2 linked regions of the Sinorhizobium fredii genome follow. The protein of the gene in region 2 interacts with the protein of the main gene of each other region in a pairwise test. Links are inferred from orthologs where the notes say so. Each region holds a gene or a part of one and is shown on either strand. Other genes may lie near its edges.

Evidence for each region.
Region 1: the proteins of NXT3_RS19620 (region 2) and clpA interact in binary tests that used the Escherichia coli proteins (3 or more experiments, as listed by UniProt). The link is inferred for Sinorhizobium fredii from one-to-one orthologs.

What each region holds. Positions count from the first base shown.
Region 1 is NZ_CP024307.1:1,603,097-1,618,285, forward strand. What follows is about bases 12,119-15,189. They hold clpA (ATP-dependent Clp protease ATP-binding subunit ClpA), read left to right. Parts: upstream 12,119-12,444; coding sequence 12,445-14,934; downstream 14,935-15,189. Other genes in these bases: clpS (ATP-dependent Clp protease adapter ClpS), read left to right, coding at 12,119-12,435; NXT3_RS07895 (AzlC family ABC transporter permease), read left to right, coding at 15,019-15,189. Outside these bases: NXT3_RS07820 (GntR family transcriptional regulator), read right to left, coding at 1-532; NXT3_RS07825 (dihydrodipicolinate synthase family protein), read left to right, coding at 624-1,517; NXT3_RS07830 (amino acid ABC transporter ATP-binding protein), read right to left, coding at 1,635-2,411; NXT3_RS07835 (amino acid ABC transporter permease), read right to left, coding at 2,426-3,580; NXT3_RS07840 (amino acid ABC transporter permease), read right to left, coding at 3,585-4,778; NXT3_RS07845 (amino acid ABC transporter substrate-binding protein), read right to left, coding at 4,879-5,904; NXT3_RS07850 (cystathionine beta-lyase), read left to right, coding at 6,246-7,433; NXT3_RS07855 (FAD-dependent monooxygenase), read right to left, coding at 7,485-8,666; NXT3_RS07860 (zinc-finger domain-containing protein), read right to left, coding at 8,695-8,940; NXT3_RS07865 (alpha/beta fold hydrolase), read left to right, coding at 9,111-9,896; cysE (serine O-acetyltransferase), read left to right, coding at 10,006-10,833; NXT3_RS07875 (DUF3126 family protein), read left to right, coding at 11,012-11,215; NXT3_RS07880 (phasin family protein), read left to right, coding at 11,446-11,802; more of clpS, read left to right, coding at 12,082-12,118. UniProt on the Escherichia coli protein: ATP-dependent specificity component of the ClpAP protease. It directs the protease to specific substrates. It has unfoldase activity. The primary function of the ClpA-ClpP complex appears to be the degradation of unfolded or abnormal proteins.
Region 2 is NZ_CP024308.1:47,020-62,137, reverse strand. What follows is about bases 4,188-7,187. They hold NXT3_RS19620 (hybrid sensor histidine kinase/response regulator), read right to left. Parts: upstream 6,720-7,187; coding sequence 4,656-6,719; downstream 4,188-4,655. Other genes in these bases: NXT3_RS32510 (PAS-domain containing protein), read right to left, coding at 6,637-7,187; NXT3_RS19625 (GntR family transcriptional regulator), read left to right, coding at 4,188-4,525. Outside these bases: NXT3_RS19640 (amidohydrolase family protein), read right to left, coding at 1-845; NXT3_RS19635 (amidohydrolase family protein), read right to left, coding at 842-1,999; NXT3_RS19630 (CapA family protein), read right to left, coding at 2,447-3,826; more of NXT3_RS19625, read left to right, coding at 3,830-4,187; more of NXT3_RS32510, read right to left, coding at 7,188-7,503; NXT3_RS19615 (Glu/Leu/Phe/Val dehydrogenase dimerization domain-containing protein), read right to left, coding at 7,649-9,298; NXT3_RS19610 (hypothetical protein), read right to left, coding at 9,689-10,363; NXT3_RS19605 (hypothetical protein), read right to left, coding at 10,365-10,649; NXT3_RS19600 (C1 family peptidase), read right to left, coding at 10,708-12,762; NXT3_RS19595 (peptidoglycan-binding domain-containing protein), read left to right, coding at 12,979-14,709; NXT3_RS19590 (hypothetical protein), read left to right, coding at 15,063-15,118. UniProt on the Escherichia coli protein: Member of the two-component regulatory system UvrY/BarA involved in the regulation of carbon metabolism via the CsrA/CsrB regulatory system. Phosphorylates UvrY, probably via a four-step phosphorelay.

The sequences.
Region 1 (15,189 bases), on a different replicon or contig from region 2:
TCACGTGGCGCTCCACCGAGCCTTTCATCTTTTCCGGCGATGCCGATGCGAACCAGATGCGGCGCGCATGGGTCTGGAGCGGCGACAGGGCCGCCGTCAGGAAGCGGTTCGGGCAGGCCTCTTCCATCACCTCGTCGAACATCTTGTCTGCCACCAGAAAGCCCTCGAGATCGCCGTGAGCGGCGCAGTCCAGCATCTGCCGCCTGCAGTCGCTCATCTCTCGGCGGGCATCGGCGCTTGCATGTTCGGCAACAAGCGCGGCCGCCACCGGTTCGAGCTGTTGACGCGTCTGCATCACATGGATCCGATCGTCCGGTCGGATGCGGCTGATCTCAAGACCGACCCTCGGGCGGACCTCGATCAGGCCCTGCCAAGCGAGTTTCTGGATCGCCTCCCGGACCGGTGTGCGGCCGTGATTGGCGAGTTCGAGCAACTGCCGTTCGGTGACGAGCGTTCCCGGCTTCAGCTTCAAGGTGACGATGAGGCGCTCGAGCGCCAGATAGGCGAGATGGGCCTGCGACTGCGACGGCATGAATGTCCCTGCGCTTGTGATATATCAGAGATTGACACAGTTCCGAAATCATGGCAAGTTGGCTGATATATCAGATCGAAGGAGGCTTCTCATGTGGCGCGGCGTATTTCCGGCAGTAACGACGAAATTCACGACTGAAGGTGGTCTCGACAAGGCCGAGATGGAGCGCTGCTTCGCGCTGCAGTTCGAGGCAGGCGTCGACGGCATGATCGTCTGCGGCTCGCTCGGCGAGAACATGACGTTGGAACCGGAGGAAAAAATCGAGATATTGAAGATCGCCAAGTCGGTCGCCGGCGGCAAGCCGGTGCTGATGACGATCTGCGAAAGCGCCACGCGCCGCGGCGAAGCGGCGGCGAGGGCAGCAGCCAAGGCCGGGGCCGACGGCTTCATGGTTCTGCCGGGCGTGCCTTATAAATCCGCGCCGGCGGAGACGCTCGCCCATATCCAGGCGGTCGCTGCCGCTGGAGGCCTGCCGATCATGGTCTACAACAACCCGGTCGCCTACGGCGTCGACGTGACGCTTTCGATGTTCGATGAACTGGCCAGAAACGAACTCGTCGTCGCGATGAAGGAATCGACCGACGACATCCGCCGCGTGACCGACGTTCTGACCCGCTTCGGCGAACGCTTCGACTGCTTCACCGGCGTAGATAACCTGGCACTCGAAAGCCTGCTGATGGGTGCCCATGGCTGGGTCGCCGGCCTTGTCGTCGCCTTCCCGAAGGAGACGGTGGCGATCTGGAAGCTGGTCCAAGCCGGGCGTCTCGAAGAGGCGAGGGCGATCTATCGCTGGTTCCGCCCGCTGCTCGACCTCGACGTCTCCACCAATCTCGTCCAGAACATCAAGCTCGCGGAAGTTTTTGCGATCGATTCCAACGATCGCGTCCGCGCCCCGCGGCTGCCGCTCGCCGGTGCAGAGCGTCGGCGGGTTGAAGGAATTATCGAGGCCGCGCTGGCAAAGCGTCCGACGCTGCCGGTTCTTTGAGGACCGGCCGGTCGACGACCGCCCATTCTCTTCACTGAGCTTCCTGGCCCGGGGCATAAATGAAAACGGCCCGTCAGTAATGACGGGCCGCTTTTCGTGCGAACTCGTACCGCGATTTCAGTGCAGGATCTGGCTCAGGAACAGCTTGGTGCGCTCATGCTGCGGGTTGTCGAAGAATTCGGCCGGCGAATTCTGTTCGACGATCTGGCCCTGGTCCATGAAGATGACGCGGTTGGCGACCTGGCGGGCGAAGCCCATTTCGTGAGTGACGCACAGCATCGTCATGCCTTCTTCTGCAAGGCCCACCATCGTATCGAGCACTTCCTTAATCATTTCCGGATCGAGCGCCGACGTTGGCTCGTCGAAAAGCATGATCTTCGGGTTCATGCAAAGCGAACGGGCAATCGCGACGCGCTGCTGCTGGCCGCCGGAGAGCTGGCCCGGATATTTGAGTGCCTGCTCGGGAATCTTGACGCGCTTGAGGAAATGCATTGCGATTTCCTCGGCCTGCTTCTTCGGCATTTTGCGCACCCAGATCGGCGCCAGCGTGCAGTTTTCCAGAATGGTCAGGTGCGGGAAGAGATTGAAGTGCTGGAACACCATGCCGACTTCGCGGCGCACTTCGTCGATCTTCTTCAGGTCGTTGGTGAGTTCGATGCCGTCGACGACGATCTTGCCCTTTTGGTGTTCCTCGAGGCGGTTGATGCAGCGGATCATCGTCGATTTGCCGGAGCCCGACGGGCCGGCGATGACGATGCGCTCGCCGCGCATCACTTTAAGATTGATGTCGCGCAGTACGTGGAAGTCACCATACCACTTGTTCATGTTGGTGATTTCGATTGCGACATCCGTCTTCGAGACGGTCATTTTTGAAGCGGTGGCCGTATTTGCCATTATATTTCCCCTTTTTATCGGTGGCTCTTGTCGAGCAGGCGTTCCATGAAGCCTGAATAGCGCGACATGCCGAAGCAGAAAAGCCAGAATACAAAGCCTGCGAAGATCAGGCCCGTCAGCGGCGTTACCGCGGACGCCCAGTTCGCGTCGCTAAAGTTCAGCCGGACAATGCCGAGCAGGTCGAACATGCCGATGATCGAAACGAGCGACGTGTCCTTGAACAGGCCGATGAAGGTGTTGACGATACCGGGGATCACCAGCTTCAGCGCCTGCGGCAGGATGATGAGGTTCATCTTCTGCCAGTAGCTGAGACCGAGCGAATCGGCGCCTTCATATTGGCCCTTCGGAATGGCCTGCAGGCCGCCGCGGACAACCTCCGCCATATAGGCGGAGGCGAAGAGCGACACGCCGATCAAGGCACGAAGGAACTTGTCGAAGGTGACGCCCTGCGGCAGGAACAGCGGCAGCATGACGCTAGCCATGAACAGCACCGTAATCAGCGGAACGCCGCGCACCATCTCGATGAAGACCGTGCAGAGCATCTTGATCACCGGCATGTTCGATCGCCGTCCGAGCGCCAGCAGAATGCCGAGCGGCAGCGAAACCGCGATCCCGACGAACGAGAGGACCAGAGTGACCATGAGACCGCCCCAAAGCGCCGTCTCGACATAGGTGAGGCCGAGCCAGCCGCCGGGAAGCAGGATCGTGGCGAGGATCGGCAGGACCGCCAGCAACAGAACCGCGTTCAACCCCTTGTAAGGAATCTTTGGGATGAGCATCGGAACGAGGAACAGCACGAAGAGGATGCCGACGAGAGCGGGGCGCCACTGCTCCTCGAGCGGATAGCGGCCGAAGACGAACTGCCCGAGCTTTGCATTGACGAAAGCCCAGCAGGCGCCGCTCCAGCCTTCCGGTTGCGAGCCGCCTTGGGCGACCGTGGCGCAGACGCCGCGACCGCCGCCCGTCCATGCCGCGTCTACGAAAAGCCACTGGATCGCCGGCGGCACCAGCCATGCCAGGATGAGCAGGCTGATGATCGTCAGGACGCTGTCCTTCGGCGTGGCGAAGAGGTTCTTGCGCAGCCACCGGACGATGCCAGCTTCCAGGGCGGGGGCGGGTGAGGCTTCGATCATCGAAGCACGAACGAAGGATGCTTGTTGCGTGCTCATGTTCTCACCTCTCCACCAGCGCCATGCGGGCGTTGTACCAGTTCATGAACAGCGAGGTTGCGAGGCTCAGGCTCAGATAGACGATGAGCCAGATGCTGACCACTTCGATCGCCTGTCCGGTCTGGTTGAGGATCGTGCCGCCGACGGCGACGAGATCCGCATAGCCGACGGCGACCGCAAGCGACGAGTTCTTGGTGAGGTTGAGATATTGGCTGGTCAGTGGCGGAATGATGATGCGCATTGCCTGCGGAACGACGACCAGACGAGTCGTCAGCCTTGGGCGTATGCCAAGTGCGTGAGCGGCTTCCGTCTGCCCCTTTGAAACTCCCCGGATGCCCGCCCGGACGATTTCCGCGATGAAGGCGGCAGTGTAGAAGGACAGCGCGAGGAAGAGCGACATGAATTCCGGTCCGACGACCGAACCGCCCGTAAGATTGAATTTGCCGGCGATCGGAATGTCGAAAGTCAGCGGAGCGCCGGTCGCCAGGAACGTTATCAGCGGCAGACCGATGAGCAAGCCGAGCACGATCGACAAAACGGGCAGTCGCTGACCGGTTGCCTCCTGCCGTTGCCGGGCATAGCGGGCGAAAACGAAGCTCGCGACGACGGCGATGATCAAGGCGAACAGTGTATATTGCGAACCCTCTCCGAAGATGGCTCTCGGGAACGCAACGCCGCGATTGCTCACATAGATATCGAAAGGTAGGGCGAGCGCCTCACGCGCCTGGGGTAAGATCGCCAGAACGCCGCTATACCAGAAGAAGATGACCAGCAGCGGTGGAATGTTGCGGAACACCTCGACATAGGCGAGCGAGAGCTTGGCGATGATCCAGTTGTGCGACAGACGTCCAACGCCGACGATGAAGCCGATGATCGTTGCCGTGATGATACCGGTGATCGCCACCAGCAGGGTGTTGACGAAACCGACGACCAGAGCGCGGCCGTAGGTGGAATCGCTCGTGAAGGCGATCAGTGATTGTCCGAGATCGAACCCCGCCCGGCCGTTCAAAAAGCCATAGCCGGATGCGATGTTCGCGCGCTGCAAGTTCTCGACCGTGTTTTGGATGGTCCAGTAGACGAGAACTGCGAGGATGATGATGGTGATTGCCTGGTAGAATATGCCGCGTACCTGAGGATCGTTGATGATAGATCCCGAGGACTTGCTCTTCTCAGGCGCGTTTGTAACGCCAATGGCCATACAATGCCTCTTTCCCCGATCCGCCCTGTTTTCGGGCGTTCTTATTGTAGAACGGAGGAGCGGCGTGCCGCTCCTCCGAGACTCTCAAGCCGACCAGCTTTTAGCGGACCGGCGGTGCGTACTGGATGCCGCCCTTGTTCCAAAGCGCGTTCAGGCCGCGCTCGATCTTCAGCGGGCTGCCAGCGCCGATGTTGCGATCGAAGACTTCGCCGTAGTTGCCGACGGCTTTGATGATGTTGACGGCCCATTCATTGGTGAGGCCCAAGTCTGTACCGATCTTGCTGTCGGCTTCGACGCCGAGGAAGCGCTGAACGTCCGGGTTGGCCGATTTCTTCATCTCTTCGACATTTGCCTGGGTGACGCCGAATTCCTCGGCCTGGACCAGGGCATAATGAACCCAGCTGACGATGTCGTACCACTGGTCGTCGCCCTGGCGGACGGCCGGACCGAGCGGCTCCTTCGAGATGATCTCCGGCAGGATCATGTGATCATCCGGCTTCGAAAGGGTGAGGCGCAGCGAATAGAGGCCGGACTGGTCGGTGGTGTAGACGTCGCAACGGCCGGCATCATAGGCGGCGTTCACTTCCTCGAGCTTTTCGAAGACCACCGGGTTGTACTGCAGGTTGTTGGTCTTGAAGTAGTCGGCGAGGTTCAGCTCGGTGGTCGTGCCGGTCTGGACGCAGACGGCAGCGCCGGAAAGTTCGAGTGCGGACTTCACGTTGAGGCTCTTGCGAACCATGAAGCCCTGGCCGTCATAATAGTTGACCGGGCGGAAGTTGAAGCCGAGCGCCGTGTCGCGGTTGATGGTCCAGGTCGTGTTGCGGGCCAAAACGTCGACTTCGCCGGACTGCAGCGCCGGGAAACGCTCCTTGGCGGAGGTCGGCGTGTACTTGACCTTGGTGGCATCGCCGAACACTGCAGCAGCGATCGCCTTGCAGTAGTCGACGTCGAAACCGCTCCAGTTGCCGGACGCGTCAGGGGCCGCGAAACCGGCGAGCCCGGTGTTCACGCCGCACTGGACGAAGCCCTTGGCCTTCACGTCGTCAAGGGTCGCGGCCGATGCCGCATTTGCGCCAATCCCCAAGACAGCAGCGCCAACAAGAGCTGTCAGAATTCTTCTTGCCATTTTTTTGAACCTTTTCGGTTGTTCGTAAGTTCCCGTCTGCACTGGTGCGCTCTGTCGGCGCGTGCAGCCTCAGCCACCCTCCTGGCATGAGTGCAATCTATCTCATGCTCAAAATCCATGGGGGTCAAGAGATGTTGCCGATTTTCTGATTTTCGATGTGAAAAACTGAAAATTCGTCAGAATTTTAAGCAGATTTTGCGGGAAATCGTCCGCTTCTGGATAAAAAACCGTCAGATACGCGGGGACCGGGTCGACGGCCGCCGTAGCGAATTTTCCCTTGACCCTCACCCGTGCCGCGTTCGATGAGTCTCCATCCAGTTTTCAACGGCGGATTCGTTAAAATGGCAGACAAGATGAGCGCGCGTGGAGAGGTCGGCATCAACACCCGCCTCGCGCATGCAGGCAACAACCCCTCCGACTTCCACGGATTCGTGAATCCGCCGGTGGTCCACGCGTCCACCGTACTTTTCCCCAATGCGAAGACCATGGAAACGCGGGCGCAGAAATACACCTACGGCACGCGCGGCACGCCGACGACCGACGCGCTCTGCGAGGCGATCAATGAACTCGAAGGCGCCGCCGGAACGATTCTCGTACCCTCGGGGCTGGCCGCTGTCACGGTGCCCTTCCTCGCCTATCTTTCGTCGGGCGACCACGCTCTGATCGTCGATTCGGTCTATTTCCCGACCCGGCACTTCTGCGACACGATGCTGACCCGGCTCGGGATCACGGTCGAATATTACGATCCGATGATCGGTACTGCCATCGAGGGCCTGATCCGGCCGAACACGCGGCTGGTGCACACGGAGGCGCCGGGCTCGAACACGTTCGAGATGCAGGATATCCGGGCGATTGCCGATGCCGCCCACCGCCACGGCTGCGTCGTCACCATGGACAACACCTGGGCAACGCCGATCTACTTCCGCCCCCTCGACCATGGCGTCGACGTTTCCATCCACGCGGCGACGAAATATCCCTCCGGGCACTCCGACGTGCTGCTCGGAACCGTTTCGGCCAATGCTGCCCATTGGCCGGCCCTGACCGAGGCGATGGTGACGCTCGGCGTCTGCGTCTCACCGGACGACAGCTATCAGATTCTGCGCGGCCTTCGCACCATGGGCATTCGCCTGGAGCGCCACCAGGACAGCGCTCTGGCGATTGCCACCTGGCTCGAGGGTCGGGACGAGGTGGAGAGGGTGCTGCATCCGGCGCTGCCGAGCTTTCCCGGGCACGAGCTCTGGAAGCGCGACTTTGGCGGGGCGAGCGGCATCTTCTCATTTGTCCTGAAGGCCGAACCCGAAACAAGCAAGGCGAAGGCGCATGCCTTCCTCGATGCGCTCTCGTTCTTCGGCCTCGGCTATTCCTGGGGCGGCTTCGAGAGCCTCGCATTGCATGCGAACCTTTCCGATCGCAAGATCGCGAAGGGCCCATCAGGAGGGCCCGTCATCCGGCTGCAGATCGGTCTGGAAGATGTTGCCGACCTGCGCCGCGACATCGAGGCAGGTCTCGCGGCGGCCAATGCCGCCTGATCGGGCCATCCGAGTGACCGGGGCAGGCGGCAGGGATTTGCTGCCTGCCGGTCAGGCCTTCTCGCGTTCCGAGGCGCCATATCCATAGAGCCAGTCGAGATCGGCTGCGAGCGCTTCCGGGCCCTTCAGCGCGAGGACCAGGTTTCGCGCGACCCTGACCGGCCCGCGGGCGTGATAGGCAAAGCGGTTGAAGGCGGCACGCTTGCGGACCCGGGCGATCCGTGCCCGGCGCGCCTGCTCGTAACGCGCGAAGGCGGCCGGAGCGTCGGGGCACTCGGCAAGACAAAGCGCCAGTTCACTGGCGTCCTCTATCGCCATCGCAGCACCCTGGGCCGCAAAGGGCGTCATCGCATGGGCGGCGTCGCCGATCAGCACGATGTCCCGCCTGTTGTGCCAGGCGCCTTCCTCGACGGTGCACAAGGGCCAATAGGTGGCCGAGCCGGAACCTTCGATCAACGATCGCAGATCGGGGTGCCATGCTTCGAAAGCGGCCGTGAATTCGCGTCGTCGCTCCGGTGATTCCTGACCCGTCCAGGCCCCCTCGGCCGGCGTGCCGCCGACGACCGCAACCAGATTGAAGCCGTCGATTTCGCGAAGCGGGTAGGCGACCAGATGAGCCTCCGGCCCAAGGAAGGCCGTGACGCGATCCGCCGAAAGGCAGCCCGTCTCTTCTGTGTTCGGCAGCAACAGCCGCCAAGCGACATTGCCGGAGAACCGGGCGGCGCCGGCGGCCGGAATAGCGGCTCTCGCCTCCGACCAGATGCCGTCGGCGCCGATGACGATTGATGGGCGGCGTCCCGTTGCCGCGGCAGCCGCCGCCACCGGATCGCCCTTGATGCGCTTGCCAAGATGCAGGCGGCAGGCCGGCTCCGACTGTACTGCGTCCAGGAGGATTTTCTGCAGGCTGGCGCGGTGCAGGACCCCGTAGGGTGCTGCCCAGCGGATGCGCGCTGCCGCACCGGCTGGCACGTCTGCTAGCGGACGCAGCGAGTGTCCGTCGACGAGCCCTATCGATTTCGGTTCACCCCACACCGCCTCGAGCGCAGGGAGCAAGCCGAGTTTCACTAAGATGCGCGAGGCGTTCGGTGACAATTGCAGCCCGGCGCCCACCTCGTTCAGTGCGTCTGCCTGCTCGAAGATATCTGAAGCAAAGCCCTGCCGCGCAAGGCACAGCGCCATTGTCAGGCCGGCGATGCCAGCGCCGACGATTGCGACGGGACCAGCCTTTTGCATCGATGTCGCGCCGGTGGCTGCGGGCAGGTCAGGCCGCCTTGGTCTCGAAGAGACAGCCCGGCGGAATCGTCTCTGTCGCCTTCAGGCTCGCGTTGTAGCGATAGAGCGTCGAGCAATAGGAGCAGACCTTCTCGTTGTCGTCGCCCATGTCGATGAAGATATGGGGGTGATCGAAGGGAACGGATGCGCCGGTGCACATGAATTCCTTGACGCCGATCTCGATAACCCGGTGCCCGCCGTCATTCTGGAAATGGGGGATGCTGTGGCCGGCCATGTCGTACTCCGCTGAATGCAAGTCTGTATATTTTTGCCGGCACCATAGTGAGCTTTGGCGCAAATGTGTAGCAGCAATCACGACGCGCCTGTGGTTTTTGACGGGCGGGGGTTTTCGCCTCTTCGGTTACCGCCTAGTTTCGGCGAAAACAGATGATGTCTGGGAAAACCATGGATTTGAACCCACCGCCTTTCTCGCGCTTCACCCACGACGGCTTGGAAATTGCCTATTTCGACGAGGGCGACCCGTCGGGGGATCCTGTGCTGCTCATTCACGGGTTCGCCTCGAGCGCCAATGTCAACTGGGTATACCCAGGCTGGCTGAAGACGCTCGGCGACGCTGGCTACCGGGTTGTCGCACTCGACAACCGCGGTCACGGGGCGAGCAGCAAGCCTTATGACGCTTCCGTGTACCACCCGCACCAGATGGCCGGCGACGCGGCCGCGCTTCTGGCCCATCTCGGCATCCCAGAGGCGCATATCATGGGCTATTCGATGGGCGCGCGCATCTCCGCATTCCTGGCGTTGCATCACCCGCATCGCGTCCGCTCGCTGGTGTTCGGCGGCTTGGGAATAGGCATGGTGACCGGAGTGGGAGACTGGGACCCGATCGCCGACGCGCTGCTTGCGCCATCGCTCGAAGATGTGACGCATACACGCGGCCGAATGTTCCGCGCCTTTGCCGACCAGACGAAGAGCGACCGCCAGGCGCTTGCCGCCTGCATATCGACCTCGCGCGATCTGCTTTCCGCCGAGGATGTCGGGCGCATCGACGTGCCCGTTCTGGTCGGGGTCGGCACGAAGGACGACGTGGCGGGCTCCGCCCAGGAGCTTGCCGCCCTGATGCCGCATGCCATGGCCGTGGACATTCCGGGCCGCGACCATATGCTGGCCGTTGGCGACCGCGTCTTCAAGAAGGCGGTCCTGGAGTTTCTCGCCGAGCTCGGCCGCGCCTAGTCAAAGATGACCGCCGATCGAAACGTGCGGGGCCATTTATGTTGGTCGGGAATTGCCCTATATATGTCGCAGCGCAAGCCGGCAGATTGACCCAGGAAGGAGCGCGACCATGGTCGCCAAGAGCGAACTTCGCCATACGGAACCGCTGAAGGCAGTCGACCCCATCTGGGACAGTCTGCGCGAAGAAGCGCGCCTCGCCGCCGAGCGGGATCCGATGCTTGCGGCCTTTCTCTATTCGACTGTGGTCAACCAGCATTCGCTGGAAGAGAGCGTGATCTACCGGATCTGCGAACGGCTTGATCACCCCGACCTGCAGGCAAACCTTCTTCACCAGACCTTTCTGGAGATGCTCGAGGACTGGCCTGAATGGAGCGCGATCCTGCGGGTCGACATCCAGGCGGTCTACGACCGCGATCCGGCCTGCACGCGGTTCCTCGAGCCCGTGCTCTATTTCAAGGGCTTCCATGCCATCCAGACGCACCGGCTGGCCCACTGGCTGTGGGACCGCGGGCGGAAGGATTTTGCGCTCTATCTCCAGAGCCGCTCCTCGAGTGTGTTCCAGACCGATATCAATCCGGCCGCACGCGTCGGGCGCGGCATCTTCCTCGACCACGCGACGGGGCTTGTCGTCGGCGAAACGGCGGTGATTGGCGACAATGTGTCGATCCTGCATGGCGTCACCCTTGGCGGCACCGGCAAGGAGGGCAGCGACCGTCACCCGAAGATCGGCGACGGCGTGCTGATCGGCGCCGGCGCGAAGATCCTCGGCAATATCCATATCGGCCATTGCTCGCGGGTGGCGGCCGGATCGGTCGTGCTGAAGGCGGTTCCGCCGAAGACGACGGTAGCGGGCGTTCCGGCCAGGGTCGTCGGCGAGGCCGGATGCTCCGAACCCTCGCGGCAGATGGACCAGATCCTGGCGAGCTTCGATATCTGACGCGGAGGAAGGGCCGCGTTCATCGCCTTGTTCGCGGAAATGAAAAATCTGAGCGGCAATTCAACGCGTTACGGCTGTCGTTAATCATCTTCATGGGGGCTCGGCGCCGTGATGGGTTTACACCTGGCAACGCCGCATGCGAGAAGCGCGGCAAATCAATCGGCTACGGAGAATAGATTTGAAGCCCGAAGAAATCCGCAAGCTTGAGGCCTATTTCAAGCGCACCTTGAATCCGGCTATGGTCGTCAAGGCCCGTCCCAGGAAGGACGAATCCGCCGAGGTTTATCTTGGCGACGAATTTCTCGGAGTCATATTCCGCGACGACGAAGACGGCGAACTCTCCTATAATTTCTCGATGGCGATCCTCGACGTCGATCTCTGAGCTGGACGTCGCATGGCCGGTCGACGGCCGCGTGTCTCAAAGTGTGCCGGCCTGAGCAATCGGGCCGGTTTTTTCTTATAAGTCTTACTTTTAGATAATTTATCCGCATGTCGCCGGATCTTCATCAAGTCGTTGCAAGAATTGTGTTTTACTGCATCGCACACTGAACTTGACTTTTTGTGCAGTGCACCTAGACTGACGCTTGCCCACCGCCCACAAGGAGAAACTTGATGTTCAACTTCGACGATGCAAACAAGAAGAGCAAGGAAGCACTCGACGTGGCTGTAAAGAGCTACTCTGCGATGACCAAGGGCTTCCAGGCCATTGCAACCGAAGCAGCAGACTACTCGAAGAAGTCCTTCGAAGATGGCATTGCCCATCTTGAAAAGCTGTCGGGCGCCAAGAGCCTCGAGGCTGCCTTCGAACTGCAGACGAACTATCTGAAGTCGAGCTATGAATCTTTCGTCGCCGAAGCATCGAAGATCGGCGAGATGTATGCCGATCTCGCCAAGGACGCCTACAAGCCCTATGAGGCACCGGTCGCCAAGGCAACGGCATCCGTGAAGTCCGCAGCTGCCGCCGCCTGACGATTAGAATATCGCCATTGCCAAAAGGCCGGTCGCGGTTGCCGCGGCCGGCCTTGTCGTTCTTGGGGTATCGGGTTTCCGGGCTTACTTCGGTAGCTTGGCCAGAGATTCAACGTCGACTGTAGCGGCCGAAGAAAATTGATCAATCTTGTGCTTGGCCGTGCGAATATGATTGCAGTGCGTTGGTTCGGTCTTAAAATCCAAGAACGAACCATTAGATAAAGGCAAGCAGGCCGCAGCCACGTTGGTGGATTGCGGCCGTCAAGGGAATGAAACAGAATGATCGCCATGCCGGTCCGGATGCAGCAGGGAAGCGATGGAGACGGAGGCGGCCCCAGTCGTGGCACGTCCGTTATCACACGCACCAAGCCGAAGACCAAGAAGCCGAGTTTGTACCGCGTTCTGCTTTTGAATGACGATTACACGCCGATGGAGTTCGTCGTCCACATTCTGGAGCGTTTTTTTCAGAAGGACAGGGAACAAGCGACGATCATCATGCTTCATGTCCACAACCACGGCGTTGGAGAATGCGGCGTCTTTACCTACGAAGTCGCCGAAACCAAAGTGACGCAGGTGATGGATTTCGCCAGGCAGCATCAGCATCCCTTGCAATGCGTCATGGAAAAGAAATGAGGACCTAACGTGCCAACTTTTTCGCCCAGCCTCGAAAAGGCGCTGCATCAGGCACTGACTTTTGCCAACGAGCGCCATCATGAATATGCGACGCTCGAGCACCTGCTGCTGGCATTGATCGATGATGCCGATGCGGCGGCCGTGATGGGCGCGTGCAATGTAAATCTAGAAACACTTCGCAAGACCGTGACGGACTATGTCGACAACGAATTGTCCAATCTGATCACCGGCTACGATGAAGATTCCAAGCCCACCGCCGGCTTCCAGCGCGTCATCCAGCGGGCCGTCATTCATGTTCAATCCTCCGGCCGCGAAGAGGTGACGGGAGCCAATGTGCTCGTCGCGATCTTTGCCGAGCGCGAGAGCCATGCGGCCTATTTCCTGCAGGAGCAGGAGATGACCCGCTACGATGCGGTGAACTTCATCTCTCATGGCATCGGCAAGCGCCCCGGGAGCTCGGAATCGCGGCCGGTGCGCGGCGCCGAGGATCAGGATTCGGAACAGAAATCATCGCGCGAAAGCGAGGAGACCGGTCCGAAGAAGCAGCAGGATGCGCTGACGGCCTACTGCGTCAACCTGAACGAAAAGGCCAAGTCCGGAAAGATCGATCCGCTGATCGGCCGGCACGCCGAGGTGAACCGAACCATCCAAGTGCTCTGCCGCAGGTCCAAGAACAACCCGCTCTATGTCGGCGATCCCGGCGTCGGCAAGACGGCGATCGCCGAGGGGCTTGCCAAGCGCATCGTCGAGAAGCAGGTGCCGGAGGCGCTTCAGGACGCGACGATCTTTGCGCTCGACATGGGAACGCTGCTCGCCGGCACGCGCTATCGCGGCGATTTCGAAGAGCGCCTGAAGCAGGTCGTCAAGGAGCTCGAGGAATATCACGGCGCGGTCCTGTTCATCGACGAGATCCATACGGTGATCGGCGCGGGCGCGACATCGGGCGGTGCGATGGACGCATCGAACCTTTTGAAGCCGGCGCTCTCTTCCGGCTCGATCCGCTGCATCGGCTCGACCACCTACAAAGAGTACCGCCAGTTCTTCGAAAAGGATCGGGCGCTCGTCCGCCGTTTCCAGAAGATCGATGTCAACGAGCCGACGGTTGCCGACGCGATCGAGATCATGCGGGGGCTGAAGCCCTATTTCGAGGAGTATCACCACCTCAAATATTCGAACGAGGCGATCAGGGCGGCGGTCGAGCTTTCGGCCCGCTACATCAATGACCGCAAGCTGCCCGACAAGGCGATCGACGTGATCGACGAATCGGGTGCGGCCCAAATGCTGCTGCCAGTCAGCAAACGCCGCAAGCTGATCACCGAAAGGGAAATCGAGGCGACAGTGGCCACTATGGCGCGCATCCCGCCGAAGTCGGTTTCGAAGGACGACGAAGCCGTTCTCGCCAATCTTGAGAAGGAACTTCGTTCCGTCGTCTACGGCCAGGATCTGGCGATCGAGGCGCTCGCCTCGTCGATCAAGCTCGCCCGGGCCGGCCTGCGCGAACCGAACAAGCCGATCGGCTGCTATGTGTTCTCCGGTCCGACCGGCGTCGGCAAGACGGAAGTGGCGAAACAGTTGGCGACGTCGCTCGGCGTCGAGCTGCTGCGCTTCGATATGTCGGAATACATGGAGCGGCACACGGTTTCGCGCCTGCTCGGCGCACCTCCCGGCTATGTCGGTTTCGACCAGGGCGGCCTGCTGACCGACGGCGTCGACCAGCATCCGCACTGCGTGCTGCTGCTCGACGAGATCGAAAAGGCGCATCCGGATCTCTTCAACATCCTGCTGCAGGTGATGGATCACGGCTCGCTGACGGACCATAACGGCAAGAAGATCGACTTCCGCAACGTCATCCTGATCATGACGACCAACGCGGGCGCCTCCGACATGGCGCGCCCGGCGATCGGCTTCGGCTCATCGAAGCGCGAGGGCGAGGACATCGAGGCGCTGAACCGCCTGTTCACACCGGAGTTCCGCAACCGCCTGGATGCGGTCATTCCGTTCAACTCTCTGCCGACGCCTGTCATTCACCAGGTCGTGCAGAAATTCGTCATGCAACTCGAGACGCAGTTGGCCGAGCGCAACGTCACCTTCGACCTCGCGCCGGAGGCGATAGCCTGGCTCGCGGACAAGGGCTACGACGAAAAGATGGGCGCGCGGCCGCTGGCACGCGTCATTCAGGAAAACATCAAGAAGCCGCTCGCCGACGAAATCCTCTTCGGCAAGCTCAAGAAGGGCGGCGTCGTCAAGGTGACGATCGGCATGAAGGAAGACGGCACCAAGGGGCTGATCCTCGATGCCGTGCCGGAGACGGCACCGATCAAGCCGAAGGCGGAAGTGTCGCGGCCCGGTAAGAACGCCAAGCCGAAGAAGTCGGAAGAGAAGGAAACCGTCGCCGCCGAGGCAGCTCCGAAGTCGAAGCCGAAGAAGGCCGCCAAAGCCGCTTCGGATGCGGCTCCGCTGAAGGGGAGAACGGTTCCCAAGGTTCCGCGTAAGAAATAGCGCCATCGCCATTTTCGCCTGACGGTGCCGGGTGGTTCACCCGGCACCGTCTTGTTGAGGGGCGATCTCATTCCGCGTGATTCAATGGATGATATCGAAGACGAACGGTCGGCGCTGGCCTGGTTTCTGACCGGGGCTCGGGGGATTTTCAGTCTACCGGCGATCATACTTATGCTCTCCTTCGTCGGCTTCTGCTCCCTGACCGCTCAGGCAGGCATCCCGCCGGAGCAGGTCGTCTTCATGACCGGCATCGTC
Region 2 (15,118 bases):
TGGCTGTGTGGAGAAAGTTCATCTTCGGGCTGGTAGACGAAGCGAACATTGCTTTCGAAGTATTCCGTCGGATCCTTTTTCATCCACGGGACCTCGACGCGGTCGGATTGCCAATCCTTAAACGTTCGGATTGCCAACGCCCTCGCCTCATGGACGCTGACGTCGCCAAGCACCACGCGAAGCTCAGGCAAGCGATCGAACACGCCGGACACGATCATGCTGGTGAGATTGACGATGCCCGACAATGGGCGAAGCGCGTGGATCTCGGCATAGAAGCTTGGGAAGCCGACCTGGGTCGGCGGCGGCTCGACAACGGCCGACAAATCGTCGTGGATAAAGACGGAAAGCCCACGTTCTGCCGCGGCCCGCCAGATCGGGAAGAAGCGCTGTTCGCCATAGGTCGCCAAAGCACGTGCGGGTACCACGATCTGCACGAAGCGAGGATCATCGGCCCAAAGATCGATTTCCTTCAAGGCCGCATCGACATCGTTCATCGCCACGCGAATGGAGCCAAGGAATGATTTGCCGGATTCCGGAGCATTCAACCAATCCTCGACGAGCATTCGATTGGCGGCGTTGGCGACGGCAATTGCCTGATGCGGGTTGGGCCAGTAGCCGAACGTCGTCGGGCAAAGGACCGCAAGGTCAATGCCAGCTTCTCGCATCTGCCTGGCCACCGCCGACGGGCTCGAAGCCTGTTCCGCGGGTACCGCCAGTTGGTCGAAGGGCGCTCCATATTTTTCGCCGAAGAGCGTTGGCAGCTGCCGCAAATTCCACGGGCCGCCGACGAACTCGTTGAACCGCTCGCTCTCGAGTACGGGATGAACTGCGCAGTCGATAATCATACCCGACCCTCCTTACGATCGAACCGGTCTGCCGGACGTGTCTTTGGCAATTTGAAGAAATCCAACGCGTTACCAGCCATGATCTTTTTCTTGGCTTCGTCGTCCAACGCCCGCGGAAGCGCTTTGCTCGGCGGGTCATAGTCGTAGTGCGGATAGTCGCTGGAGAACATCAAAAGGTCACCGGCGTCGGCCTCCTCGAACAGCGTTGCGATGTGCTGCGGATCGGTCGCCTCCTCGACGGGCTGCGTCGCGAAGCGGAAGTGGTCGAGCACATATTGCTGCGGCGTCTTGGCGGCGGAGAATTCCTGTCCCGTCTTCTGCCAGTGGCGGGTCATCCGGTCGATGAACGGCCGATACCAAAGAAAACCGCCTTCCAAGAACAGGAACTGCAGGCCCGGATGACGGTCCAACACGCCATTGCAGATGAAACTCGCCATGTGCGTGGCGTAGGCCATGGGCGCGATCAACGAATGATATTCGACGAAATACTGCAGCGGCCCTGTCGACGTCCATCCCAGCGGCTGCGTAGCGCCGCCCTTAAAGTGGATCGACACTGGCAAGCCGTGGCGCGCGGCTGCTTCCCAGATCGGGTCGTACATCGGATGGCCGAACGGCCGAGGACCGTAGTGACTGATCGCCACCTGCCGGAAGCCCGGATGCCCGGCCCACTTCTCGATTTCCCTGACCGCGCCGATCGGATCTTCAACGGAAACCGAGATCGATCCGACGTACCGGTTCTCGGTGTTGTACTTCGACAGCCAGGTCTCTGAGAGCCACTGGTTGACGGCCTTCACCAGGGCGGTGTCCAGGGCCGGATCGACCGTGAAGCCGCGCAGGCTCCAGGGTAGCAGGATCGCGTAGTCAATCGGGTCGTCCTGGAAAAGATGTCCCGCAACCATGTCCGGATCCGAGCCGAGGTCGCCGGTCGTCGGATAGGCATCCATCCGGCCTGCCACATCGAAGGTGGTGAAGCCTGCGCGCCTGAACGGGACTCGCGCCTTCAGCGTACGGTCTTTCCACGGAGCGTCCATGTAATCGATAAGTTCTTCGAAAGAACGTGGCTCAACGTGAACATCAGTGTCGATCACTTTGACATCGATGGGGTCGAGTCCACCTTCGGGCGTTTGCGGCCGAGCGAAAGCTGTCGTCGTCACGGTATTCCTCCCGAGGACGTGTTGCGAAAACTAATCAGTCTGACTGATATAATCATCAGTTTGCCTGTATATTTTTATTTGTCAATGGGGAAATTGGCGTTTGTCAAACGAGGCGGATGAAATGCTCGCTCGCCGGCAGAAATTGCTGATGCGGCAGCGTGTCATCCACTCAGGATCTGCTGGAATAACTGGCGTGGAAACGGTCGCGACGGCCCGCGCGGGCCTGGGCTCACATGCGAAGTGCTTCGAATTTCAACGCCGGAAGCGCGGTTGGGGGCGGCCAGGGTCGTTCTTTCGCTCGACCGCATGTTGCCAAACTGCTTCGAAAAGCACGAGATTGCGACAGCTATGCACGCCGGAGAAGATCCCGACGTTGTGTGCCGCGCAAATGATGTACGTCTAGGCGGCGCTGTCGCGCCGCCGTAGAACCTTCAGGAAAACTGTATTTTAGGCTCCCACCTTAAGCTTGCCGACGTAACGGTCGCCATCGCGAACGATATCCAAGTCAGCACCAAACGGTTTCGATAGTTCGTTCAGGCGGGCAAGGATGCGTTCGCCGTCCTCGGCCGATGCCAGCTGCGGGCAGCCCCTGCGGCTTCGTGGCGTATCTCGTCCCAGTGTGATCGGGTGGAATTCGCTGTCGGCGAGTACGCCGTCTTCGTATGTGAAGCGTGCGACAACCGACTCCCAGAATTTCGGCTGAGCACCATAGCCCGTCACGACGTCGAAGAGATCGGCCGGCGTGGAGGAAAGTGGCATGCCTTGCTGTTCGTAGACCTCCAGCGGGAAGGAGGAGAAGGTCTCGACATTGAAAATGAAGTTGCCGAGAGAATAGCAAATCGGCCTGCCGGCATAGAGTTCCAGACCGCGCAACATATGCGGCCCGTGGGCGAAAATCCCGTGCGCGCCAGCGTCGATAAGCCGATGCGTGAGCGGCTGCAGGAACTCAGCTGGAACCTCACTGTTCCAGCGCCCACCGAGGCCTTCATGGCAGTGGAGGCCAACGAAGACCAGGTCTGCCTGACGAGATGCTTCGGATACCGAGGCCTCGAGTGCCGTGACGTCACGTTCCAGAGCGTCGGTCTGAACTCGCGAGGCATCGCTTGGCGCAAAATTGACGCCTTCCACGGCAAATCCGCCGGGCGGCGGCGGGTCGTAGACGTTCTTGTCGGGATAGGGGAAATGGATGCCGGGAGCAGTGGTCCCCTTCGCTTCGACATTGACACCTGCCTCCGCAAGAATCTCGCGGAGTTCCGCAAACCGTTCCTTTTGGATGTAGTGGGTTTTCTGCACTCGGACCGGCGCAATTCCCGGGCGTCCGACGTCACCGACGCTCGGATCCGCAGCGAGGCAGAGCCTGGCGTTGCTTGAGCCGGCGGCAATATAGGCCACCCGGCATCCTGGCGCATCAAAGTAACGAGGAGCGCGCGCTTCCTGCAATGTCCGCCCCACTCCGGCGTAGGTCAGACCGCGCGCTTCGAGAGCTTCGATCGAGGATACCAGCCCGGAAACCCCGTAGTCGGTCGCATGGTTATGTCCCAGACCATAAATGTCGACGCCCAGCCACTCGAACTCGGAAAGCAACTCGGGCTCCACGCCGCACGGGATGCCATGCATTGTCGTCGACGCCATCCTGCCGCGACCGGGAAAGACCATTTCCACGTTGGTGATGGTGACATCGGTCTTGCGCAGCATGTCGACGAGGGCGAGGAAATCGCCGTCGGGATTGCGCGAGATGCGTTGCGTGAGCATGGAGTCGCCTGTAGCAAGAATGCTAACTTTTGGCACGACAAATCCTCCGTTTTGGTATACCAATTTGGAGTACATAAGATGGCCGAGCTTCGGTTGTCAACGCAGAACAAGGAGGAAATCTTGTTGACGCAAACGCAGATGGGCGAGGACCGGCTTCGCAGAATGATTTTGGACATGGATATCGGACCCGGAGAGCGCCTCACCGAGCGCTGGCTCGAGGGCCAACTTCAAACCTCCAGAACATCTGTCCGCACAGCGCTGTTTCGCTTGGAAGCCGAGGGGCTCGTTGCACGGCAAGGGCGGGGTTGGATCGTGCCGCCAATAGATCTTGATGAAATCAAACAGCTCTTCACCTACCGAGAGGTGTTGGAGGTTGCAGCACTCGAAATCGGTGGGCCCATGATCACGCCGTCGGACCTTGCGGAAATAGAGGCAATCTTGAATTCGGTCACCCCATCGTCAACACAGGAGGAAAACGACGATGCCGCTCGCCGTTTCCACTTGAAGATCGGTTCACTGGCCAAGAATGAGTTCATCACCAGGGGCATCAGCGACTGCATGACACGATTGTTGCGGGTGCGTTGGATCGAGATCAGCGCGTCCAATCAAGGCTGGAGCGAACATCGCGCCGTTTTGGACGCGTTGCGTCGGGGGCGCGTCGATCATGCGGTCGAGCTAACCAGGTCGCACATACAAGCGGCGTGTGAGCGACTGGTACAATCGTTGACGGATGGAAAAAGGAGCTTGCGCGCCCGGGGGATCAAAGTTTCATGAGCCCTCACAAGTCGTTGACGCGGAATGCGAGTGACCTGCGGGTCTCCATCACCCGTATACATGTGACAGGGTCCGCGAATAAGCTTTAGGCCGAATCCAGCGACTGCCCGCTCCATCTAGTAGGAGCGCTTTACTCGGCGTCCAACATCGCTCGCTGGAGTGCCGGCTCAAGGCGATCTAGCTCGGCTTTCAGTGCGCGCCGTGCCTCTGGAACGGGCGCAAGATTTCCTTCGCGGCCCAAATCTGCAAGCCGCTGTGCTGCCGTCACGACGCCGTCGGCGCCGACCACGTCCGCCGAGCCCTTCAAGGTGTGGGCTGCACGCCGCAACTCCGCAGCATCGCCGCTGGCATACGCCGCGTCGAGAGCGGCGATCAGCTTCGGATACTCGATGAGGAACATTGCCGCCAATTCGCGCAAGAGTGCCTCGTTCCGATCGAGATTGCGCAGGGCACGCTCCCAATCCAGCACCGACGCGTCGGCAGCCGCCGGCTGCGTAAGGACGGCGGTTACCTGCTCTTCGGGAAGCGGAACCCGCATCGGGTCATATTGTTCGACGACGCGGAACAACTCGGCGGCGCGAAATGGTTTCGTGACATAGCCATCCATTCCTGCCGCGAGACAGCGCTCACGATCGGCAGCCGTCGCGCTGGCGGTCAGCGCGACAATCGGCACACGAGCCTTGCCGGACTGAGCGAGCGCCCGGATTGCGGCGGTCGCGGCGAGCCCGTCCATGACCGGCATATGCACGTCCATGAGCACTAAATCGTAATTGCCGCGTTCGACCGCTTCAATTGCCTCCTGGCCATTCCCGACGGCCACAACCCGGTGCCCGCGTTTCGTCAGAAGATCAACTGCGACCTGCCGGTTGACCGCCCCGTCCTCGGCAAGCAGCACGGTGAGCCCCGGGCTCGTCCGCAGGTGCGCCGCGCTGGCGTGGCCCTCACCCTCGTCTTCCCGCATCGAGACCCCAAGGGCGTCGGTGATCGCGTTCAGGAGATCGGACTGTTTGACAGGCTTTACCAGCAACCTGGAGACATCCAGTCTGCGCAGCAGCGCCTCGTCACTTGGCCGGCCCGCCGACGACATCATGACGATCCGCATCTCCTTGAGACCTGGGCGGAGCCGCATGCAAGCCGCAAGTTCGAACCCGCTCATTCCAGGCATCATCAGGTCGAGAAGCGCGAGGTCCGGCGGAGCACCGGAAGCCCGTTCAAGGGCGTTGAGCGCCGCCACGCCGTCCGGGGCGACGATCGGAATCATGCCCCAGTTCACGACGATTTCCTCGAGAATCTGGCGATTGGTGGCGTTATCGTCGACCACCAGGGCCTGCCGACCGCGTAGTTCTGCCTCGCGCAGGGGACGCGCCTTCTTTTCCTCCGGCGCGAGCCCAAAATCGGCAGCGAATGTGAAGACGCTGCCCGCGCCTGGCGTGCTCTCGAGCTGCATGCGCCCGCCCATCTTCTCGGCAAGTTGCGCAGCGATCGCCAGCCCAAGGCCAGTGCCGCCGTATTGCCGCGTCGTTGATGTATCGGCTTGGGCGAAAGCCTCGAATATTCGCTCCTGCTGTGGTTCCGGGATGCCAATGCCGGTGTCGCGCACCTGGAACTGAAGGCGTGTCCCGTCGTCCTTCTGCCCTTCCAGCGTGACATCGACCACCACTTCACCATTCTCTGTGAACTTGATGGCATTGCCGACAAGGTTGACGATGATCTGCCGGAGCCTTGTTGGATCACCGACCAAATGGTCCGGCACCTCGGGAGGGATATGGCAGGCAAGCTCGAGGCCTTTGTCGGCGGCGCGCTTGGCGAGCGTTTGCAGCGTATCGCCCAACGTGTCGCGCAGCACGAACGGGATCGCCTCGAGCTCCAATCTCCCGGCCTCGATTTTAGAGAAGTCTAGAATGTCGTTGATCAGGTCCATCAGCGTGTCGGCGGAATGGAGAATGATCGAGACATATCTTCGCTGTTGTTCGGAAAGCTCGGTGCCTTCGAGCAGTTCCGCGACGATCACGCCGTTCATCGGGGTGCGGATCTCGTGGCTCATATTTGCAAGGAACTCGCTCTTGGCGATGCTCGCCTGCTCGGCCGCGTCGCGTGCGCGCTCAAGCTCCTCACGCGACTTGCGTAGTTGCTCCGTCCGCCGCTCCAGCTTGACCGTGCGCTTGGACCTCCAGGCGATGGCGGTGCTCTTCAAGCTCGGTGATATCGGAATAGACACATATCGTTCCGCCGTCGCTGGTCTTGCGCTCGCTGACGCGGATAGTGGTCCCGTCCTTGTGCTTCAAATTAAAGGGTCCGCGCGGATTGCGGTGGCGCTCGAGGCGCTGGGCAATCCACTCGTCGACCGTCTGGCCGTCCAGTGGCGACAGGCCGCTTTCCGCAAAGGTACGGATCACCAGCTCGAACGGCGTGCCCGGCGTTTCGACGGCAAATGGTTCGGCAGGAAGGACGGCACGCTCCGGCCCTGAAAAGAAATCTCGGTAGCGCGAATTGTAGACAACTAATCGGTCATCGGCGTCATAGAGGGCGAAACCCTCCAGTGACGATTCGATTGCGTCGAGCAGTTGCCTTTGCGCCGCTTTGGCTCGCTCGGTTGCAGCCTCGGTCGTCTTGACCAGTTCCTCGAGATGCTCGCGCTGTTCCTCCAGTTCGGTAATGTCGGTATAGGCGCCCACCAGGCCGCCATCGCGGGTTCGGCCTTCGCTGATGCGAATCCACATTCCATTGTTGAGCCTGAGCTTGAATGGCGGACCCGGATTGCGGTGCCGCTCCATTCGTTGCGCAACCCACTCCTCCACGTTGAGCTCGCCAACTGGGGCCAACCCATGCTCCACAGCGGAGCGTATCAGGTCCTCGAAGCGCATTCCGATCGCCACCCTGGGGGCAAACAGCTTTTCAAAGCGCGAGTTGAATGCGACCATTCGGTCGTCGGCGTCATAAAGAACGAATCCTTCCAAAGCGGACTCGATGCCGTCCAAGAGACTGTCGCGCGCCGCTTCTGCCCGCGCCTGTGCGGCCCGGGCAACTTCTAGCTCCTCCGCAAGTGCCTGCTCGGTGCCGGATGCAATGTCGGTATTCTTGGTCATTAGATCCCTCCGCATCCGGGTGGGATGTTCAGGCTCCTTATGGGAATAAACCCCGCAGCAGCTTGGCTTCCGTGACGCGGGCGATCCCCTCGATCAAGGCAGCTGTACGCAAATCCAGTTGGTCATCTTCCGCACGCCGGCGCGTGCGCCCGAAACCATCGAGTAAGATCGCCTTGAGCCGGTGATTGATCTCTTCGAGCGTCCAGGTCAGGTTCTGCAGACCCTGCACCCACTCGAAATAGGAAACGGTCACTCCGCCGGCATTGCCGAGAATGTCGGGGATGATCTGCACTCCACGCTCATTGAGGATTTCGTCAGCTTCCAGCGTGGTGGGGCCGTTGGCGCCTTCGGCGAGCAACCGGCACTTGATCCGCTCAGCGTTCTCGGCGGTCACCTGATTTTGCAGGGCCGCCAGCACCAGGACATCACATTCCAGTTCGAGAAGCTCGGCGTTCGAGATCGGCTCCGCATTGGGAAAGCCCGCCAGCACCCGGTTTTTGGCTACATACTCCAAGAGTGCACCCACTGTCAGACCGCCGGGGTTGTAGAGCCCTGTCGAGACGTCGCTGACAGCGATGATCTTGACGCCCGCCTCGGCCAAGAAGCGCGCCGCGAAGCTGCCGACATTGCCGAACCCCTGAACGACGGCGGTCGATTTGGCCGGATCCAGCCCGATCGTCTCGGCCGCGGCTTCGATGACATAAACCAATCCGCGCCCGGTCGCCTCCTTGCGCCCGAGCGAGCCACCGAGCACGACCGGCTTGCCAGTGACCACCGCCGGAACCGCGTGGCCGACCTGTTGGCTGTACGTGTCCATCACCCAGGCCATCACCTGCTCGTCGGTTCCCATGTCGGGCGCCGGAATGTCCTTGTCAGGCCCGATGATGTCGATGATCTCGGCCGTGTAGCGCCGGGTCAGCCGCTGCAGTTCGCTTTTCGTAAGAATGGTAGGGTCGACGCGCACACCACCCTTGGCGCCGCCAAAGGGCAACCGCATCAGCGCGCACTTCCAGGTCATCAAGGTCGCCAGAGCCGCCACGTCGCCGAGATCGACATCCTCGTGGTAGCGGATGCCGCCCTTGGTCGGCCCCATCGTCAGGACATGCTGCACCCGGTAGCCGAAGACGGTCTCGACCTGCGCGCGATCGTCGCGGAAGAAGGGGAACGAAACTACCTGGGTGCGTTGCGGGAACAGCAGCCGTTGGCGGATGTTGTCGTCCAGATTCATGATCTGGGCGGCCTTCAGGAACTGTTGCTGAGCGAGGCGGAACATCGGTGAATCCCACTCGCCGCCATGAGCGCGCTTGCGCGCCAGCGTGTAGCGGATGGCGCGGTCGAGCGCGATGCCGTTGAGCCGGGTCTTCAAGAGAAAATCGCTGGCACCTGCCTCGACCGCTCGCGACGCGAGCTTCACGTCGTCGAGTCCCGTCAGGATCACCACTGGGACATCCGGGGCAGCCGATCGGATCCTGAACAGCGTCTCCAGCTCTTGGCTATCGGGCAGGATCAGATCGAGCAGCACCAGATCAGTCGCGCCCAGCTGAAGCTGTGCAAGCCCATCGGCCAGGCGATCCAGGGACACGACCTCGCTGCGCAACTGCATTTCGGTGTCGAGCAGTCTTTGGATCAACTTCGCGTGAAGCGGGTTATCCTCGACAAGCAATATGCGCACTGTTTGATCGCTCATGCTTTGCCTCCCTCCGGACGGCCGCCCACGGGAGTATATCAGGTTTGTGGTGGTTGCTGAATCTTGCCTGTCATGGGATCGTGTCGCATCAGCCGTAGGTGTGGTGGCATCATCTCGTGGCGGTGCAAAGTCAGCTAACGTTGCGTGTACAGCTGGTTGGTTCCAGGTGATACATTATGCGACTTTCGCAGCACAGAACGAGAACACCGTCGTTCGTGACGTGACGGAGCATTGCGCAGTCACCCGGGGGCTCTTGAAAACACAAGGGTGTAGCGGCTCTTGCGTTCGACCAACGAGGCAACATTGAACTCAAAGTGTCACCCGCACTTGGAGACATTGCTTCCTCCCTTGCCCAATTCGTCGCGGAAGCCAGAACTCGGTTCGAGTTTCTCAAGAAAGAGCCGCGAACCAGATTTCGAAATGGTTTGGCCGGATATTTTTTGACGTTCCGTATCGATCGCTCAGGTCAACCAGCTTTGCCTGCATCCCAACCCCGTCGAGGAATTCAACCAACTTGCCGCCCAAAGCGGCACATTCCTCTTTCTTGAAGCAGCGCACCTCAGTTTGGCTCTTCGGCTGATTGATGAATTGAATACCCGGCACAATAACGGACTGTGAGCTGAAAGATCTGCCTTGCTCCTGCAGTAAGTCTTCGATCTCTCCTGCTTTCGCGCGGTCGACTTCTCGACTGATGTGGAAATAGACGCGGACAGGAAGAGCTTCCAGTGCCTGCGTCACCTGTTGGGCGACGACCTCGTTCGTCTGCGCGACTGCATCTGCGCTATTATTCGCAGTCTCCCGAAGAGCGGCATTGCCACTGGAATTGGCAGATGCAACGATCGAAGCATAGAGCTCCGCTGGGATACGCTCCTGCTCGGCATACTTCCCTGCCAACACGACACCAGCGGTGGCTGTGCGGGCTTCTCCATCGAACGCCAGCTCGACAACGAGTTTGATGTCATCGTTCTGCTGCTTGAGGGCACTGAATTGATAACTGACATAGGCAGCAATCACGGCAAGACTTATCTTGAAGAGAACATCGATCCCAGTGACAAAGCTGCCCATTTCATGCCCCTTGGTAGGGATTCATTGGCCGGTTCGGCCAGGTTCTTCGGGTGGATAGATGAGGCATACCCTGAAGCTCTTCGCCCTCATTGAGCGCGCTGGCCTCAAACCTCGTCTGCGCTTTAGCCGCCGCCCCATCAACTTGTGCCTTCTTGACATCTCGGGCAGCCGTCCCATCGGTAAAGGCTACGACCACCCTGTCCCAGAACGGGTCTGCTTTTTCTCCCGCAATTAACCTGACCACCTGAGCAGCTACTGCATTGGCAGTTTCAAGCACAGGCTTCATTGGGCTCCTCCAATTAACCTCAATTTTAAAAGATCCGTTATACGCACACGCCGTCGGCTCAATATCCGACAAGCTCCTCTTCCATAGGCGGCTTCCGCAACTTGCTTCCGGTAATCCGCGCCATGATCGTCGTCATCGTCGCTGCGTCATTGTCAAACCCGCCGTGGGTGGTCGATTCCGTCGTTGCGCTCTTTGAACGGTCGATCTCCAACAAATCTGATCTCGGAAGCTGGCTAGAGAACTTTTCCATCCCGGCCAAGGGCATATTGGGCTTATCCTCATAGGCTCGTGAAACGAGATACAGAAGCGATCGACCGTACCCAGGTAGACCCGCGGCCGCCACGGTATCGGCCAATTCCAGCGAGTCACGCATCTGGTACAGATAGATCTTATCCGCGAGCTTCCATGCCCCCTTTCGTTGCAGAAATGGTTCATATCGCCTTTCGAAAAAGTCCGTCGTACAAGCGGGCGCCATAAGGTGAATGCTGGCAATCTCAAGGTCTTGAATCTCAAATTGATCCAAATTTGCCAACAACTCGCCGAGAACGATTGACCCCGCGCTATGACCGACGAGGTGTACTTTTGGTCGTTTTTTCTTCGCTTTAACAACACCTTGCAAAAGTGGCTTCAGCCCAAAGGTGCCGCCATTATACTCGCCGTTGCGATCAAATGCGGCGACGGCATCCTGCTTCATGTTTCGCCAGGCCCTGCTGCCAAGCGCCTTGCCAAGCCCCGTTTCAAAAAGAAAGTCCGTGATCCAGCCGGCGGCTCGGCCCGACTGTGACTGGGACAAAGCGCCAAAAGCTTCATCGAAAAAACCCGATCCCCACATGAGATGGAAGTTGTAAACTCCGTTGCGGCCAAAGACATCGTGCCGCTTCCATGTCGCAATGCGGTTGGCCTCGTCATCGAGGGAATTTAACCCGCCGTGGCAGTATATAACGAGATGGTCGTACCCGGCCCCTTGATTTGCTGTGGGGTCGGTCAGGCGCTTCACCGTCTCCTGCATTTCAAGAAGAGTGGGAGATGCATACCGGCCATTGACCACGTAGCGGCCATCATCGATGTTGATAAAATGGCCGACGATGTCGCTTCTGTTGGGAGCGGCCTTGGCTTGAGGGATCGTTGCCGCGGACGGGGCGCCGCGGGGCATCGCGCTGAAAGCCGTGGGAGCTCGAACGCCCAGTTGCAGCACCCAGGCGTCCATCAGCGTCGCCGCCCAGTCCTCATAAAGCCAATGTGCAATACCGCCATTACCCCACGAGGGTCCCCATGAGTTCAGGATCCAGAAACCGGTCGCGTCATAGCCAACAATCGCGAAGGCGTGCCCCCCAATAAGACCACCCCCCGGCGCGATCTGGCCATTGACTGGCTCTTTCCAGTTTTCATGAATTTGAGCGGATGCGTAGATCACGCCGACTTCATCCAGCGCCGCGTGGAAATCGGACAGGTCGGGGTGAAGCCGGTAGTAGGCTCCTAACCTGTTTTCGCGAGCGTCCTTGTTCATCTCGTAGGACAACACCCATTCTCCATTGCTCCCATCTGGAGATAGGTCCAACCGGCACACGCCGTTGCGATGAAATCCACTGAGTGCTCCACGTATGCTTGAGCCCTCATAAGCAGTGCCGGCCCACTCGTCGTTTCGCTTCGCCATCTCATAGAGCATGCGTGCGCTCACCTGAAGTGGCCTCGTCGCAAGCGTCTCTCTGTGTGTGAGAACGTCAATAACGTGGGCAAGAGCGAAACCGGTGCAAAAGGACGAGTCCCCCTGATCCCGAACGGGGAAGGCGATCGAAGGATAGATGCTGCCGGGAAGCGCCCGGAGGGTGGGAAAGTAGAACCGGTCGCGGATGTCGGGCAGGTCGGGCAAGACATTTAGGTATCGGTTCCCAAGCGTTCTGGGCTTCAGCCTGAGCCTGCGGTTGGCTATTCGAATTTCCTCATCGGGCTCGCTAGATACCGATGCGTCTGCCGGCTCGGGCTCCGGCGACGCTACGACTTTCCTCGCCTCCAGCGTTGCCTCAATGTCCTCTCTTTCAAAGCCCTGCCGTGCCGCCGGTTCCGCGCTTGTCTTGGAAGGAGCCGAATCACGTTTGGCCACTTTGTCCCCCATTGAATTGCCCTCCTGGGTAGAGCGCCAAACGTATTACGACTTGTTTATAAGTGCAACCATGCTAATGTAGGCGAGTCAAAATTCTAGTTTATCGCGTCTCATCCAGAACTGACAGTGCCGGAGGTGAACCAAGAATCATCAGTGGCAACCGGACCGGAGACCGGCTGCGCAAGTCATCAGTCTTAACGAACATTGTGTCGGATACTCGGGGGCGGCATGCTGTACATTGGCCAAGATATCATCGACATCGGCTCGACCAAGGTTGGGCAGAAATATGTATTTGGCGCCGTGGTTCCTTTGGATAACCCGGCCTGGCAAGGTCCTTGGGATTGTGCAGAGTTCGCCTCTTGGTGCTCATATCGGGCCTACGGATTGATTTTCGGAGCGGGCGGCGCGAAGAAGCCGGCAAGCGCCGAGCCCTATTCCGGTCATTGGTATGCCGATTCGAAGAAATTTGGCCATGTCATTTCTTGGCAGGATGCTTTGAAAATACCGGGCGCAGCTTTGATCCGAGCACCTACGCCGGGCAAAATCGGTCATGTTGCATTCGCCATCGGCGACGACGAGCGAACCCTGGAGGCGCGCGGCGCAGCCTTCGGCGTGAACATCTTCGGGGGTGCCAAGTCTCGATCATGGACAATCGGCTGTCTGCTGCCGGGCGTTGAATACGGGTCGCACCTGCCGACCGAGACGGCGCCAACAGCTGAACCGGATTCGAACCCGCCGAAGGGCCTTCTTTGGTTGAGACGCCCTAACTTCAAGGGTCCGCACGTTCTGGCACTTCAGAAGGCCCTGCTTGGCAAAGCCATCGATCCAGGGCCGATTGATGGTGAATTCGGACCGATGACCGCAGCCGCCGTCCTATCGTTCCAAGTGTCTCACGGGCTGGAGGTGGACGGGGTCGTGGGACCCGCCACAGCCGCAGCATTGGGATTGCCATTTCCGATCACGGCAAGCGCGCAGGATACCGACAGCTTCCATAAGACAAACAGGCTCGCGTTATCACGCTCGCTAACCCTTCCATCCCCTCCCGCGGATTTTGATGCAATTGCCAACATCTCGCAGTCAGGCAAATCGTTTTTTGCAACGACGGCATCCGGCGAGCGCTTCATCATCGGTTCGGTCACGAGGTATACCGACGACATGACGCGGGCCGGGCTTTTCCAGGGGAAGAGCGCCATCAAAGACAGCATGCGTTTCGGCGTCTATAAGGGCCAGGACTATACGACGGCATTCGGCAAATGGGCTCATTTCATCGAGCCGACCCTCTCAGCGGAAGGCGGCGCCCGCTTCGCGACGATCAACACGTATGATCGCGCGGCGTTTACGTTTGGCGCGCCGCAACTCGCGGCGCATACGCCCGCACAGAATTTTGTCGTCTATTTCCGCCAACTCCTAGCATTGCCTGAAGCCGACCGGCATTTCCCGGAGCTTTCGCTGCGCGGAAATGGAAGTGGCGACAGCACAATCCACTTGAAATCGGACACGGGCTTCATCGATCTTGAAGAGCCGGTGCTTGTTACCCGACCCAATGGGAAGAAGGAAAAGCAGCTAGCGAGGTTAATGAACTATCTCAATGCGTCGCCGGCAGCAATCGACGAGGCCGAACTTTCCGTGTCGGCTCGACTGATGAACTGGCTGCGGCTCGACCCGAAGGCTAAGGAACTTCAGATTGCGGTCTTCATCGCTCAGGCGAAAGAAAATCTGGCGCGAGCAAAGACGAAGGTGCCCGGTTTCGACGGTTCGAACTGGGAGGTCGCCCTCTGGATCATGGATATATTGCATCAGGGCCGCGGCACATTCGCAGAAATGAGCACGGCGCTTGCATCACGGAGACCTGTGGAGGAACTGCGACGTATTGGCATACTGAAATACAAAACGCGCATCGAAACGGTCTCTAGGTCCGCGAAAGGGCTGACAGACGTGCTGCACGGGTTTACGGTTTGAGTGGGAAAGGTGTGATCCCCGAAATCCCGAATGAAAGATTGTCGCTTGAGTGAGGAAATCTTAGAGATACTTGAACTCCCTCACTCACCTCTCAGCATTTGTAAATTGGACTTTGCTTCTTAGTCCCGCGTAGGTGCGCGTGCTTAAGGCTTTAAGGAGGCTGCTGTGATCTTCGACACGACACGATCTTCTGAGTCTACTTGAACCGCTGTCTGTAGGTGGCAATCGATGCGCCTAAGCCTTGCAACGGCGGTAAACTGCACTGTCATCTGTGACCGTGGAATTTTTCATTTCTGCGGAGTGAATAAGCATGTCCGACAATCAGTTCCAATGCCGAACACATGGGTCAGCGCATGGCTATGAACTTCACCGACCTGACGGTTGCCCTGTCTTCCATAGCCGCGATTGG